Regions from separate parts of the Paenibacillus litoralis genome, predicted to be linked through region 2. Evidence: riboswitches for the same ligand, from Rfam matches in the RefSeq annotation. Region 2 holds a riboswitch; the other holds the start of a gene.

Evidence for each region. A riboswitch is a leader RNA that binds a small molecule or an ion and turns the genes downstream of it on or off. The one in region 2 is predicted to bind cyclic di-AMP.
Region 1: it holds a riboswitch for cyclic di-AMP, as region 2 does, so the genes downstream of both, ACKGJP_RS04730 (hypothetical protein) here and ACKGJP_RS24525 (NlpC/P60 family protein) in region 2, are expected to answer to the same signal.

What each region holds. Positions count from the first base shown of each region.
Region 1 covers NZ_CP176395.1:1,115,788-1,123,203, forward strand. The annotation lists gene ACKGJP_RS04705 (DUF5696 domain-containing protein) at 1-36, shown strand, start outside; gene ACKGJP_RS04710 (carbohydrate ABC transporter permease) at 43-945, shown strand; gene ACKGJP_RS04715 (carbohydrate ABC transporter permease) at 961-1,941, shown strand; gene ACKGJP_RS04720 (AraC family transcriptional regulator) at 1,963-2,901, shown strand; gene ACKGJP_RS04725 (DUF4855 domain-containing protein) at 3,140-4,213, shown strand; gene ACKGJP_RS04730 (hypothetical protein) at 5,066-5,428, opposite strand; cyclic di-AMP (ydaO/yuaA leader) riboswitch at 5,551-5,717, opposite strand; gene ACKGJP_RS04735 (SDR family oxidoreductase) at 6,217-7,059, shown strand; gene ACKGJP_RS04740 (acyl-CoA thioesterase) at 7,202-7,416, opposite strand, start outside.
Region 2 covers NZ_CP176395.1:5,766,440-5,773,855, forward strand. The annotation lists gene ACKGJP_RS24510 (DUF4129 domain-containing transglutaminase family protein) at 1-550, opposite strand, end outside; gene ACKGJP_RS24515 (DUF58 domain-containing protein) at 550-1,794, opposite strand; gene ACKGJP_RS24520 (AAA family ATPase) at 1,799-2,758, opposite strand; cyclic di-AMP (ydaO/yuaA leader) riboswitch at 3,174-3,385, shown strand; gene ACKGJP_RS24525 (NlpC/P60 family protein) at 3,387-4,292, shown strand; gene spoVAE (stage V sporulation protein AE) at 4,382-4,747, opposite strand; gene spoVAD (stage V sporulation protein AD) at 4,750-5,769, opposite strand; gene spoVAC (stage V sporulation protein AC) at 5,771-6,247, opposite strand; gene ACKGJP_RS24545 (DUF421 domain-containing protein) at 6,298-7,158, opposite strand; gene ACKGJP_RS24550 (DUF1657 domain-containing protein) at 7,380-7,416, shown strand, end outside.

The sequences.
Region 1 (7,416 bases), 4.1 Mb from region 2:
ACCATTAAAGCCGAGCATTATCATGTGAAGGGGTGAATGCGCATGGCGCAAAAACGACTGCTCAGCCTGGAAAGAAAAAAATCGATTTTTGGCGTGTTGTTTATTTCCCCCTGGTTAATCGGTTTTTTGCTTCTGATGGTTGTACCGTTGTATCATTCGATTCAATTTAGCTTCAGTAAATTGACCATTACGGGGGCGGGGTACGATCTCGAATATGTCGGATGGGACAATTTCAATCAAGCGTTTTTCGTAGATACCAGCTTTAACCGGGCTTTAGTGGAAGCGATCACCAAAATGCTGCTGAACGTGCCGCTTATTATTTTTTTCAGCTTGTTTACGGCGACGCTGCTCTCTCAAAAATTCAAGGGAAGGATGATCGCCCGTTCCATCATCTTCCTTCCCGTCGTCATGGCATCGGGGATCATTGCCGGTCTGGACGGTACCAATTTATTGGCTAATATGATGGGCGGAGCCGCTACGGAAGCGGAAGGCAACTATACCGGGCTCAGCGGCTTCGATGTGATCCCGTTTCTGCTGGATGCCGGCATAAGCAGATCCGTCGTCATGTATTTCGCCGAGGCGATCAATCGGATTTATCAAATCGTGACTTCTTCCGGCGTGCAAATTTTAATTTTTCTTGCCGGAATCCAGTCCATTTCTCCATCCTTATATGAAGCTTCGAAGATGGAGGGAGCGACCGGCTACGAATCGTTCTGGAAAATTACGTTTCCGATGATGACCCCGCTCATTTTGACAAATACCGTTTATTCGATCGTCGATTCCTTCTATAAGAACAACGTCACGAATTATATCAAAAATATGGCGTTCGGTACTTTGAATTTCGGATTAAGCTCGGCGATGTCATGGGCGTACTTTGTCTTGATCTCCATCATCCTGCTGATCTCGACCTACCTCATTTCCAAAAGGGTGTTCTACTATGATTAAGGCGGGGGGATTCGAATGAAAGCGGCAATGAACAACCGTGCGGGCGCAGCTGCCGCCGCCGTCGTCAAATGGAACGGCGTGCATCGTCCTGTCGATAAAGTCAAGCACTGGTTATGGATCATTTCACGATTCATTCTGCTATTCGGCATTTGTTTCATCATCATCTATCCGATCCTGACGAAATTGTCGCTTGCCTTCAGAAGCAGGGAGGATCTGTTCGATGCGACCATCGTATGGATTCCAAGACACTTTACGCTCGACAATATTTTCAAGTCGATGGAGCTGCTGAATTACTTCAAGGCCTTGAAGAACACGTTCATACTCAGCGCCGGAACCTCCATCCTGCAAGTCGTCTCCTGTGCGCTTGCCGGTTACGGATTTGCGAGATTGAAATTTAGGGGCAGCGGCATCTTGTTTGCGCTTGTCGTATTCACGATCGTCATTCCTCCGCAAACGATCATGATTCCTACTTACCTGCATTTTCGATTTTTCGACGTATTCGGCTTGGTTCATTTATTCACCGGCAAACCCGGCGTGAACCTGCTGGAAACCTTCTGGCCGTTTTTTATATCGTCGGCGACGGCGATGGGGATGAAGAACGGGTTGTACATCTTTATATTCCGGCAATTTTTCCGCGGACTGCCGAAGGAGCTTGAGGATGCTGCGTACGTGGACGGAGCGGGCGTACTGAAAACATTTTACCGGGTCATGCTGCCGAATGCGATCCCTGCGATGGCGACTGTCATTCTGTTCTCCTTCGTCTGGCAGTGGAACGACGATTATTTCACCAATTTGTATATGGCCAATTCCGTGACATTGTCAAAAATGCTATATATGCTCACATGGAATCTCCTCAATATCCGGTATGAATACGCTTATGTGTCATTGCTCATTAACACGGCCACACTACTCGCCATTGCACCTATTTTCCTGCTGTATATGTTCGCGCAAAGATATTTCGTCGAAAGCATCGAGCGAACGGGTCTTGTAGGATAAAAAGGGAAAAGGGTGATCCGCATGATTGCGTTTGTCATCGATAACCATCGGTTGTACTTGGGCGGCAAGCGATTCTTCTATTCCGAGCTGGAGCTAAGAAGCAAATTCCCGTGCAAGCTGTACAAGATCGACGAGACGTTCGAGGCGGTTCAGGAAGATCATTCCCACGACTATATCCAGATTTGGTATGTCAACAAAGGCGAATTCATTCATTGCATCAATAATCAGAAGTACAAGATGGTAAAGGGAAATTTGTTCGTCATTCCTCCCTTTGCGATCCATCGCGTCGAATGCTTGCCCGGCAAGGAGCTGGAAATTATCGGCTGCGAGTTTACCCCGAATTTTATCAATGACCGGTACCGGCAATCGCCCGTTAAGAACGATTTTTTCGATTACGCTTACTTGGAGCAGTTTCTGACGGCGGAGGATAAAGTGAAACCGAAAATCACGCTTACGGGCAGCATCGACCATCAGGTAAGCCAATTGCTATACGGCATGTTGGAGGAATACACGGCCCGGGATTCTTACTACGAGCTGATGATCAAAGGCAGCCTGCTCAAGCTGCTGTCCGTCATTATCCGGGCCTACCGCGAAGACGCCGTCAAGGAAATGGGCGATAAAGCGGACAAATACCGGCCGCTCATCAAGGCTGCGATCGATTACATGCATCAGCACTACGATCAAGAAATCCGGCTGGACCAGATGTGCAAAATAACGATGCTGTCGAAGACGTATTTTTGCGATTTGTTCAAGCATCTCACCGGCAAAACGTTCAACGACTACTTGATCAACCTGCGCATCAAAAAGTCGACGGAGCTGCTCGTTCAGGCAAACCTGACGATAACGGACGTTTGCTTTCAAGTCGGCTTCAACGATTTGACGTATTTCTCCCGCATTTTCAAAAAGCATACGGGCATTTCCCCGTCCTACTACAAGAAATACGCGGCGTCGAGCAGGTAGAAGCGCGGGACGGCTGTCGGTAGGCAAATTTGGACACATCGACAGCAAATGGAGATAATAGGTCAACAATTTTGTCCGATAGTTCAATCATTGCGTTGCCTCCGGCTTTATAATCTAAGGAAAAAGCCCTAAGAGCGAGCGTTCAAAAAGTCGGCTTATCGGCACCGAGAAGGCAAGCAGAAGGAGAGTACAGGGTAGGCGACTTCTGAGAACAACCTCTAAGAAGGAGTAGACGGCGTTGTCGAATATCGGCGAATACATGCAAGGATATATGCCGCAAGGCAGCAAACGGGCAGCCGGAGCCAAACACATTCTGCTCGTCTATTGCGGTTATTACGAGAAGAAGGGAAGCGGCAAGCTTCCTTGCGGCCAGTGGACGAAAGACACGTTCCGGCCATACGTGGCACATTTGGATAAATCGGGCGAGCCCGACGACTTCTTCTTCGATACGTTCCTGTTCCTCGCGCTGCGAACGCCGGCCAGTGGCAGCCTCCACCGGTTCTACGAGTGGGTGATCGACTCGGTCCCCGGCGCGGCGGACGACTGGGGATGGATCATTCGCCGCGTGTTCGAGGAGAACCGGCAGCTGTTCGCCTTGAACGAGGCGGTCGCGGAAGCGAAGGAGAAACTCGGGCGCCCGGACCATAAAACCAAGGTCCTGATGATGCTCCCGTTCCCGGACAGCCAGAGCGTCCGTTTCGGTATCGGTTCGCGGGCGGTTCCTTATAGCCTGAAATCGACGGAAAGCCGGAATGCCGCCGTCCGCTGGTATATCGATGCGTTCCTGGAAGCCTTCCGCAAAGCGGACTTGCAGCATCTTGAGCTGCTCGGCTTTTACTGGATGCAGGAAGATGTCGATCCCGGCATTACCGGCGAGCTGGACAATATACGATTTACGCTTGATTATTTGCACGGGCAAGGACTCGTTCTCGGCTGGACGCCTTGGTGGGGAGCGGAGTTTAAAGCGGACGCCGAGCGGTTCGGCTTCGACTTCTCCATTTTGCAGCCGAACCATTACACGCAGGAGGAAACCACGTACGAACGGATTCGCGAAGCCGCTCAGCTCGCTGCACAGACGGGCCAAGGCATCGAGGTCGAGCTCGATTCGGCCGTTCTTTCCAGCCAAAAGCACCGGGAAACGTTCTACCATTACTTGAAAGGCGGCGTTGCGTTCGGCTACATGCGGGAGGCGGTAATGGCCTACTATCAGGACGTTCATGCGCTGTATGAGCTGTACCACGAGGGCGGCGAACGCGGCCGGAAGGTGTACGACGATATTTATGCGTTCACGAAGGGGACGTATATCGGCTGAGAGAAAGGCAAGTTGACGCGGCTGCAGAAAGCGTCCGGTTACGGAAGCAGGCGGCGTCAAGCCGCTGAACGCGAACTCAATTCGACTGCAAGAGCTTCAACAGTCGTGGTACGCGAATGGGAGCAGGGGTGTCCAGTCTGGGAATGAGATGGAGGCTGTCTCGAAAGCCATGAAAATGGCGGAGGGATTGCCTCTTCGCATTAGTAAGCCAACCGGAGATTTTTTGGTTGGCCTTCTTTACGATTCGTGTATCCTGTTTGCTGCCAAAAAATATGCTCTTCTCGGATGAAGCAACTGGAAAAACTCCATTTATTATGGCCAGTTTGATCTGCAGCTTGGAGTTAAATGGATTTTCTCCATCTTATTCCGCATGTTACTTACACAAATGGGAGAATTCTCAGAATGAACGGTAAGTTTTCCAGTTAGATGACGTTACGAAGCCCGTAGGAACAATAATTAACAGCATGTTTTCCAGTTAAAAGATCATGCGAATACGCACGAATAGTGTGTGTTTAAAAAGGCCACTTTTCAGAACCGAGAAGGTTGGATGAATCCGAGGAACGAGGACACGGAGCGTAGGCAAAACCTACGTGAGTACCGCAGTTACCGGATGAATTCAAGATTCGATGTCGAATAACCCACCTGTTCTGCTTCGTTATCAAAAGGGGGCTTTTTAAACAACCTCGAATAGTGTGTGTTTCAGAACCGAGAAGGTTGGACGTATCCGAATAAATCCCCCACAGCTACGAACGTTGGTAAGCCGCGAATGTGCAGCTGCGGTACGCATGCAAAGAGCCTCCGAATCCACAGCTGGTGGAGTCGGAGGCTCTTAGTCTTTGAGAGCGGCGACGGTCAGTCGCAAATGAATTTGCTTTCGACATCCGATTCAAAATGAATGAGATCCAGTTTCTCGCCCGTGTCCAGATAGATGTCGGATTGAATGGACGTCACTTCAAAGCCCGTGATGTCGGTCAGCTTCTGCTTCAGCAGCCCGTGCAGCCGGTCGCGATCCGTTTCGAGCGCATGAGGGTGGCCGTCTTCGCCGTATACGGGGAGCGCCATAGGGGATTGCCCGGTTTCGTCGCCGTCGATGCGCATGATCACGATATGATTGCGCACGATGCGGACGTCCATGTCGCTTACCTGCAGGCCGGATACTTCCAAGTGGCATTGCAGATAGGCAGCCTCGATTTGATTGCGCAGTTCGTTCATCATAATGCTTCTCTCCTTTTTGATGAAAGTTGGTCTAAAATGAATGCAAAAAAGAAGCCTAAAGAGCAGAGAAACTCTGCTCCGGCTTCTACGATTAGCGAAATAAGCGGTAGAGGCGCGAGTAGCGGTTCTCTCTCAAAGCGCTTACGAGGTTAGCTGTCGGATTCGGGCTTGAGAGTGCCCTACCCGAGCATACGAGGTATGCTCAAGATTCACCCCATGAAACCGGATTTGCGAACCGGCTTCGAATGGTTCCCCCGCTTCCCTTTCGGGAACTCAGCGATAGTTAAATCATGAAACTATTTAATCCTATAATACCGTGATTAGTCGGCAAAGTAAAATGAAAAAATTATACTTTCGTTTCCGTGCGCCGGGTCTAACATCCACGTCGAACGCTTCGCCATATATTTTGCGGGGACCACACCGGGGGTTCGCCTGCAGCTGCTGCGGAACGTCAGTGCCTTATTTCGGTTAGTTAGCGAGTAGATAGGCATTTCGCGGAACGAGGTGCCTTATTCACGGTAATATCGGCGATGTAGAGCGAATTACGGCCGAATAACGAACTGTCGTTCCGCGGCGTATCGCATTCAAGGGACTTGCTGCAAAATAGCGCATCTACGATCCGCTTAAACAGGAAACCGAGAGGATGTAATCACCGCGCTGGAGTCTTGAGGCCGGAACGAACGTAACCGATTAAACTGCATATCCGTTTCTCCTTGAATGTTCTTGCAAAACGGACTACCATTGATCTTATCGGGATATTTTGTGCGAAGAAAGCGGGAGGATCGGTCATGACGATGAACGGAAAAATAGTGATGGTTACCGGAGCGAACTCGGGGATCGGCAAAGCGACTGCGCTGGGCCTTGCCAAGCAAGGGGCCGCGGTTGTTATGGTAAGCCGCGACCGCGGCCGCGGCGAAGCGGCCCGCAAAGAAGTCGCCGAGCTTAGCGGGAACGGCGATATCGAGCTCCTGACGGCCGACTTTTCGTCCTTGGAGGACGTGCGGGAGCTGGCTCGGAAATTCCGGGAACGCTTCGGCAAGCTGCATGTACTGGTCAACAATGCGGGCGGCATGTTCTCGAAGCGCGAAAGCAGCAAGGACGGCTTTGAGATGACGTTCGCCGTCAATTACTTGGCGCCGTTCCTGCTCACCCACTCGCTGCTGGACACGCTCAAAGCGAGCGCGCCGTCCCGTATCGTGAACGTGGCCTCGCAGGTGCAGGCCAAAACGATCAACGCCGATACGGCGCTGAATCCGCCCGCCTATAAGGCGTTCGCCGCCTACGGCGAGGCCAAGCTTGCCGTCATCATGATGACGTATACGCTTGCCAAGAGGCTGCAAGGCTCTGCGGTAACGATTAACGCGCTCCACCCGGGAGCGGTTTACACGCCGCAATCGGCCAAGTTCGCGCCGGCCCCGCTGCGTCCTCTCATGCGTTTGTTTATGAAGACGCCGGAACAGGGGGCGCAGACGTCTTTGTTTCTCGCTTCGTCGCCGGAAATGGAAGGCCGGACCGGGAAGTATTACAAAGATTTGCAGATCAAGCAGACGGGAGCCGCTTCCTACGATATCGCCCTGCAGGAGCGGCTGTACGCCAAAAGCCTCGAATGGACCGGCGCAGAGCGGCCGTAACTCTTTATTGCCTGAAGAGGCTTCGCTCCCGAATGGCGGCAGGCGAGCTGATCCACGAATTCACACGTCGCGACGGGTACAGAAAAGGGCTATCCAAGATGCTCCGGGAAGGAGACTTGGATAGCCCTTTTCTTGCTTACGCTTATTCCCAAGGGAAGTTCATGATCAAGTGGTCGGAAAACTTCTTGCTTTCCTCCCGCCGGTATTTCCGCATTTCCGCCCGCTGCTTCGCGGATTCGTGGAGCATGATTTCTTCGTTCGTCTCTGGAACGACCTGGGGAATGGGCGCCGGCTTTTTATTCTCATCGAGCGCGACGAAGGTCAGGAATGAAGTGGCGGCAATGTCGCGCTTCCCGC
Region 2 (7,416 bases):
GAACCAGATGGCGAACAACCAGCAAACAGAGTCCGCTGCAAATGATCAGCGCCAGCTCATCCCATAAGATGATCAGACTGAACGAATCCCGTATGCCCAAAGCCAGTACGCTGAACAGCATGACGATATAGATGCGGCTCTTCTTGCGCACATACCACATCGTAAACAAGTAAACAAGCCAGGCGCCCAAGCTGAACCAGATGAACGGATGCAGCTGACCCGCATTATCCGCAAACAATTGGCCGAACTTCTTGAAGGACCGGATGCTGCCTGCGACAGGCTCGTACCCGGCAGTAAAGCCGGTCGCGACCACGACGACGGCAAGCTGCGCGATGAACCGGATCCAGCGGTTGATCCCATAGAACAGCTCGACGGCAAAAACAAGAACGAGCGTCGCCGTCACCAGCCTAGCCGTTTCGGGCAGCCATACGCCGTCCTCTTCGACGATCCATGAAACGTACTGCAGAAGCAGGAAGCCGGCAAAAAGCTTCGTCAGCCTCTCCTGCCAGTCTCCCGCCACGATTTTCCATAGCCAGGATTGCTTCCGCATCAGCTCCGCCCCCCCAGCGCATTCGAAAGGTCTTGCAAAGACGGAATCGCATAGCCGAGATAGCCGACGGCGTTCAACTGCTTCGTCCAATTATCGCGGCCCTCCGCCATATCGCCGCAAATCCACATATGGCAAGCATTCAGCTGCCGCTGATCCAGCCAGCCGAACGTCTGCACGATCTCCTCGCCCTTGGACGGAGATACGATTACCATGAACGTCCCCGGGACGAAATGCCGCGACCGGTCGGCCAGCACGCGCTGAAGGCCGTAACTGCTGTCCGCTTCGACATCGGTCAAATGATTCAATATGCTTTTGAGATGGCCGGTCCCGTTCCGCGGCTCTATGTAGGTCGAGTCCGTACCGACGGACAGCAGACCCAGCGCCAGGTCCCGCTTCATACCGTATTCGAACAGCGAAGCCGCCACCGAAACCGCGCGTTCGAACTGCTCGGCTGAGGCGTAATGCTTCGTCCTGCGGTCGAGCACGATCATCGTTTTGGGCAGTGATTCGCGCTCGAATTCCTTTGATTTCCATGTGCCGGTTTTGGCCGTCGCGTTCCAGTGGATGCGCGATAGCTTATCTCCGTAAATATATTCGCGCACGCCGTTTATTTGCGTGGTTTCCCTAACGGCCCGCGTCGTTTGCGAATGATGGTGCATGCCCCTCAGCATGAGGTGCAGCTGCTTCCATTCCTTGATCGGCACGCGCTGCGGCAGCACGCTGAAGCTGGTCGGGAGACTCATCTCCCCCTTATGCTCGAAGATGCCGAAAATATCCTCCGTCGAGCATTCCGTCGCTTCAAAATGGTAAAAACCTCGGCGCAGCGGCGGCGTCACGTATTCCACCCATCCTCTGCGGTGCCAATCCAGCACGAGCGACGTATCGAACGACTGCTCGCGCCCGCCTTTGCGCTTCAGCTTGTCTTTGATCATCACGTACGGCACGGGCCAAAAGCCGGGCACATGTACGTTAAGCTTGACCGTAAGCGACTTGCCCGCTTCGATCTCCTGCTCGCCGCCGCCGGCTGAGAGCGCCCGCGTGCCTTGCGCTTTTGCGACGCCGCTCCATCGGCCGAGAACCAAATACACACTGATGACGCACACTACGGCAAACAGCATGGAAGCCAGCTTCCCGCCCTGAAACAGCAGAAACAGCAAGCTGCCGCCAAAGCAGCCGACCAGCACCCAGAAACGCTGCGACAGCCCGCTCGCTTTACGATCCATCCAACCGGTGAATTCGCTCATCGGATCACTTCTCCAATCGAACAGGCGTTCTCACCTGTTGAAACACCGACTGCAGCACCGAATCAGCGGTCGCTCCTTCCATTCGCGCTTCCGCGTTCAATATCAGGCGATGGCCGAAGACATAAGGCACAAGAGCTTTCAAATCGTCGGGAATGACATACTCTCTTTCTTGAAGCATGGCATACGCCTTCGCAGCCTGCACAAGCGCAAGCGTAGCTCGCGGGCTCGCCCCGAGAAAAACGGACGGGTGCTCCCTTGTCGTCCGGGCCAGCGCTACGGCATACTGCCCTACCGCTTCATCCATATGAATCTCGCGCGCTTTTGCCTGCAGAAGCGTCACCTCGTGCGCGGTCATGACCGGCGTGAGCGAATCGAGCGGGTGGCTTTTGCTCTGCTCGATGATCATCCGGTTTTCCGTTTGTTCGTCCGGGTAGCCGAGGCTGAATTTCATCATAAACCGGTCCAGCTGAGCTTCCGGAAGCACGTAAGTGCCTTCGAAGTCGATCGGGTTCTGCGTGGCGAGCAGAAGGAACGGCGCCGGCAGCACGTAACATTCGCCGTCTACCGTGACATGTCCCTCTTCCATCGCTTCAAGCAGAGCCGATTGCGTCTTGGTCGTCGCTCTATTGATTTCATCGATAAGCAATATATTCGTTATGATCGGACCCGGCCGGAACATAAACGTTTCATTTTTGGGATGATAAATGGAAACGCCGGTAATATCCGTAGGGAGCAAATCCGGGTTGCACTGAATACGGCGGAATTGGCCGTCGATCGATTTCGCAAGCGCTTTAATCAGCACCGTCTTGCCGGTGCCGGGAACATCCTCCAGCAGAACATGGCCTCCGGCGAGAAAAGCCGTGAGCAGCAATTCGATTTCTTTGCTTTTCCCTAAAATACAAGCTTCCAAGTTCGCATTCAGCTGTTTAATAACCTGAGTCTGCTCTTTCCAAATGGCGTCCATCTTCTGCTCCTCCTCCAACCGGGCTATCGGTAAACTTCCCGTCCGAAAACGGTTACGGAAAGCACCAAAAAATGTTTTCTAAACAGCTGGGAAATCTATAAAGGATCAATAAAAATTCCCAAAAACAAGTAAATGCACTCGCTTTTTCTAGACTCTTCTTCATTCTACAAAATTTCAAATTGGAAGTATACGTGCAATCTCGATAAAAAATTTTGTAAATTCGTACATTTCTGAATATTGCAGCGCTGAAATTTCGGCGTTTGGAAATCCCACCGATCCGTTTCCATTAATTGTGCGGCTCCAACATATTGCGCGGTTGAAGTCATTTGTGATAGTCTTTCAATTGATCATGATCCTTACATAAGGAAGAAGCTTACGCTTTACAAGCGTGAAATCCTTTACGGAGGAAGTTCAACACAAAAAAAGGTCGAATCCGGCGCAGCAAAAGCGTCGGTACGGGGGACGATCCACAAGGACGCATCAACGAAGGCTGCTTTTCGGCAAACCGCGGAAGCCGGCTGTTTCGGGCATGCTCATAGGGGTGAATGGTGGCGGCCGACCCGCCTTCTAGGGAATACCTCTTCCCGAACCCGACAACTAACCTCGGAGACAACTAGGAGGAAAGGCTTTGAATTTTTGGAAAAAGAAAATCAGAAACGCAGCGCCGATCGTACGTCAACATGGAGGCTGGAAAACGGTAGCGCTTACATGCGGTATCCTTACAGCGGTCCTATTTGCCGGCGGCCAAGCGCAAGCCGCCGCAGTCGACACTAGCGCCAAGGTACAGGTTAACGACGCTTTGGTTTCGTTTCCCGAGTCTCAGCCTTTTATCGACGAATCCGGCGTGCTGCAAGTGCCGCTCCGCACCGTCATGGAAGCAATGGGCTACAAGCTGGAGTGGAGTCAAAAGAACGCGGACATCCAGGTTACGATCGGCGGCGGCGCACATACGGCCGTTATCACGACCAATGATGCGAACGCGACGATCGACGGGAAGCCTCGCACGTTCGAACACGTACCGCAATTCGTGAACGGGGCGATATACGTTCCCGTACGGTGGATCGCCGATACGTTCGGCAGCATCATGCAATGGGACAACGACAATTGGATCGCCATTTTGGGAGCGGACGGCAAGTTCCACTCGCCTGCCTGGTATAAACCAAAGCCGGATCCTGCGGCAGATCTGATCGACGTCGCGGAACAGTACATGGGTACGCCTTACGTCACGGGCGGCTCGACGCCGAACGGCTTCGATTGCTCGGGCTTCGTACAATACGTATTTGACAAATTCAACGTCGACTTGCCCCGCACATCGGCGGATATGTACGCTTCGGCGGGATACGGCGTATCCGATCCTCAGCCGGGCGACCTCGTCTTCTTTGCCGACCGCGGCAGGGTTTTTCATGTAGGTTTGTATATGGGGAACGGCCAGTATATTAACGCCTCGTCCGGCAAAACGCGCGGCGTAACGGTTACCAGCCTCTACAGCAGCTGGAGCCAGAAGTACTATGTCGGCGCCAAGCACGTGCTTTAGCCGCTTAAAAAGTCAAACGGCATCCTCCGTCCCAAGTGACGGAAGATGCCGTTTTGTCGTTTCATTCTAGCATTGTTTACAGGTATGCCTCAGCCCTTCGGCCTAAAGAACAGCGCCGCCAGGAACGAAAAGATGATCGCCGAGGAAATGCCGGCGCTCGTTACTTCGAACATGCCGGATACGACCCCGATCCAGCCGTGGAGCCGCAGCTCCATCAAGGCGCCGTGAACGAGCGAGTTGCCGAAGCTCGTAATCGGCACCGTCGCGCCCGCTCCGGCGAATTCAATAAACCGGTCGTATAAGCTTTTCCCGCCGATCTGGATGCCGTCGACGATAGCCCCGATCACGACAAGCGTGCTCATCGTATGGGCCGGCGTCAGTTTGCCGATATCCATGAGCAGCTGTCCGAATACGCATATCGCGCCGCCGATCACGAACGCCCAAAAAAATTGCATGATCATGCCGTCGCCTCCTTATTCTCGATGGCAACCGCGTGCGCGATGCATGGGATGCTTTCTCCCTGCTGGAATGAGAGCGGGGAGAGCAGAGCGCCGGTCGCAACGACCAATATTTTATTCAGCTCGCCCGAAGCCAGCTTCTTCAGCAGATGCCCGTAGGTGACGACGGCGGAGCATCCGCAGCCGCTGCCTCCCGACTGGACGCCCTGCGAGTTCACGTCATATACCATCAAGCCGCAATCCTTGTAGGTCGTTTGATGAATCGGAAAGCCGTGCTTGTCGAACAGCTCGTTCGCTATGTTGTAACCGACCGTGGCCAAATCGCCGGTTACGATCAGATCGTATTCGCTCGGTTTCGTGCCGAAATCGCGGAAATGGGCTTGAATCGTATCGACAGCGGCAGGCGCCATGGCAGCCCCCATGTTGAACGGGTCCTTAATCCCCATGTCGATTACCCTCCCGATCGTGGCCCGCGTGACAACCGGTCCGTCTCCTTTTGGGGCGACGATAGCAGCTCCCGCCCCCGTCACCGTATACTGAGCGGTCGGAGGCTTCTGCGAGCCGTATTCGGTCGGGTACCGAAACTGCTTTTCCACGGTACAGTTATGGCTGCACGTGCCGGCCATGGCATACTTGGCTGAGCCGGAATCGACGATCATGGAAGCGATGGCCAAACTTTCCATGGAGGTCGAGCAAGCCCCAAAGACCCCGAGATACGGAATCGAGAGCGTCCGCGCCGCAAAGCTGCTGCTGATGATTTGATTCAGCAAATCGCCGCCGACGTAGAACTGCACCTGCTCTTTCGTAATGCCCGATTTCTTGATCGCCAGCTGGGCCGCCTCTTCCATCAGCATTTTTTCGGCCTTTTCCCATGTTTTCTGCTCCAGCGTCAAGTCTCCGTGTACGATATCGAAGTCGTTGGCAAGGGGCCCCTCCCCCTCGTCCGGACCTACGACAGTGGCAGCCGACAAGATGACCGGCCGGTTTTTGAAGCGCCAGCTTTGATGTCCCTGCAGCATATTACTGGCCCCCCGTCCCGAAAATAAGGTGCAAAATACCGATCACAAACGCGGACACGACCCCATATACGATAACGGAGCCCGCCAGCTTGAACATATTTCCCCCCACGCCGAGCACAAGCCCTTCGCTCTTATGCTCAAGCGCGGCGGAGCAGAGCGAGTTGGCGAAGCCCGTAACCGGAACGGACGAGCCCGCTCCCGCCCATTGCGCGATTTTGTCGTAAATGCCGAAGGTAGTCAGGATGACGGATATCAGAATAAGCACGGCAACCGTAGGGTTGCCCGCGGTTTTGTCGTTGAAATCGAACCACGCCTTGAACATCTCCATCAGTCCTTGTCCGATCAAGCAAATGAAGCCCCCGACGAGGAAGGCCCGCATACAGTTTTTGCCGACGGGCCTTGGCGGTTCCTTTTGCTTGGCTAGCTCCTGGTATTCTTGCTGCGTCGGCGTCATGTTCTTCGTCTTGTTGTTGGCCATATCGGGTTTCCTCCATTCGTATTTGGACGGCGCGCGGCCGGAGCCGCTAATTACCGCTTCAACAGGGGCGTTACATTGGCAATTTCCCGTGTCAGGCGAGCGGCACAGTCATCATACATCGCTTTCGCAGATTCGTTGTGCGTAGACATGCCGAACAATTCCAGATCGGCTTCGCACTTTTTGAGCGCCGACAGCAAGAGCGCCCTGGCCTGGGGAGCCGGCACGTTGATTTGATCGTCGAACAAATCCACATACAGCTGTCCGTGCGCATCAACCTGGGCGATAAACACATTGTCCGCGGCTACCCCTATTTTCTCCAGCTCGGTGCTGAGCCATCCGCGGCTGAAGCCGCTTGTCGCAAGCCCCTCGTCCATAATATTGCCATCGATAATGACCGTTTGCGGTTCCTGCTCCGGCGATTGGGTAATGCCCAAGGAGGCCGGCGTCAAAGGCTGCTGCTCCTTTTTGAGCAGAACGCTTAAGTCTCCGCTCGGCTCCAGCATCGCGAATTCGACATCGGCGACCCGAAAGACGTTTTTCGTACGCAGCGATTCCAGCAGTTCGTCCCCGGTAAACCGCTCTTTTTTCAAATTGTCCTCCAGTATTTTGCCGTCCTTGATCATCACCGTTCCCTTCCCCTCGAACCATTCCCGAAGCCGTTTGCTTTTGAGCGTAAGGTATTCAAGAAAGAACGGAACCGCGAACCAGACCAGGATTGCCACGATACCGTGCATGTAGTGGGCTTCCATGTCCGTCGACAGAAAACCGGCCAATTCTCCGAGCGCAATGCCCGTTATGTATTCGAAAAACGTGAGCTGGGATATTTGCTTTTTCCCTAAAATACGGGTCATCGCAAACAGGATGGCAACGGCTCCGAGCGAACGTATCGCGATAATCATCCAGGGTGGCACTTGAATTCCCCTTTCTTATGCACATTTTCAAAAGAGCCTTGTTGTAAATGACCGTCGATGTAAATTATTCGCCAAACGCCCCACACTTATGAGCCATTGCCAAAAAGAAACGCTGACGGCAAATCCGTCCAATTTCTCATGGCGAGGCAAACCGGACATACATGAGATACCGGGGAAATGGTTATATTAGTTTTCGGGAAAAGGAAAGGAGTTGAAAAGCAATGACAGTAGCATCTCAAGTAAAAACGTGCTTGGCGT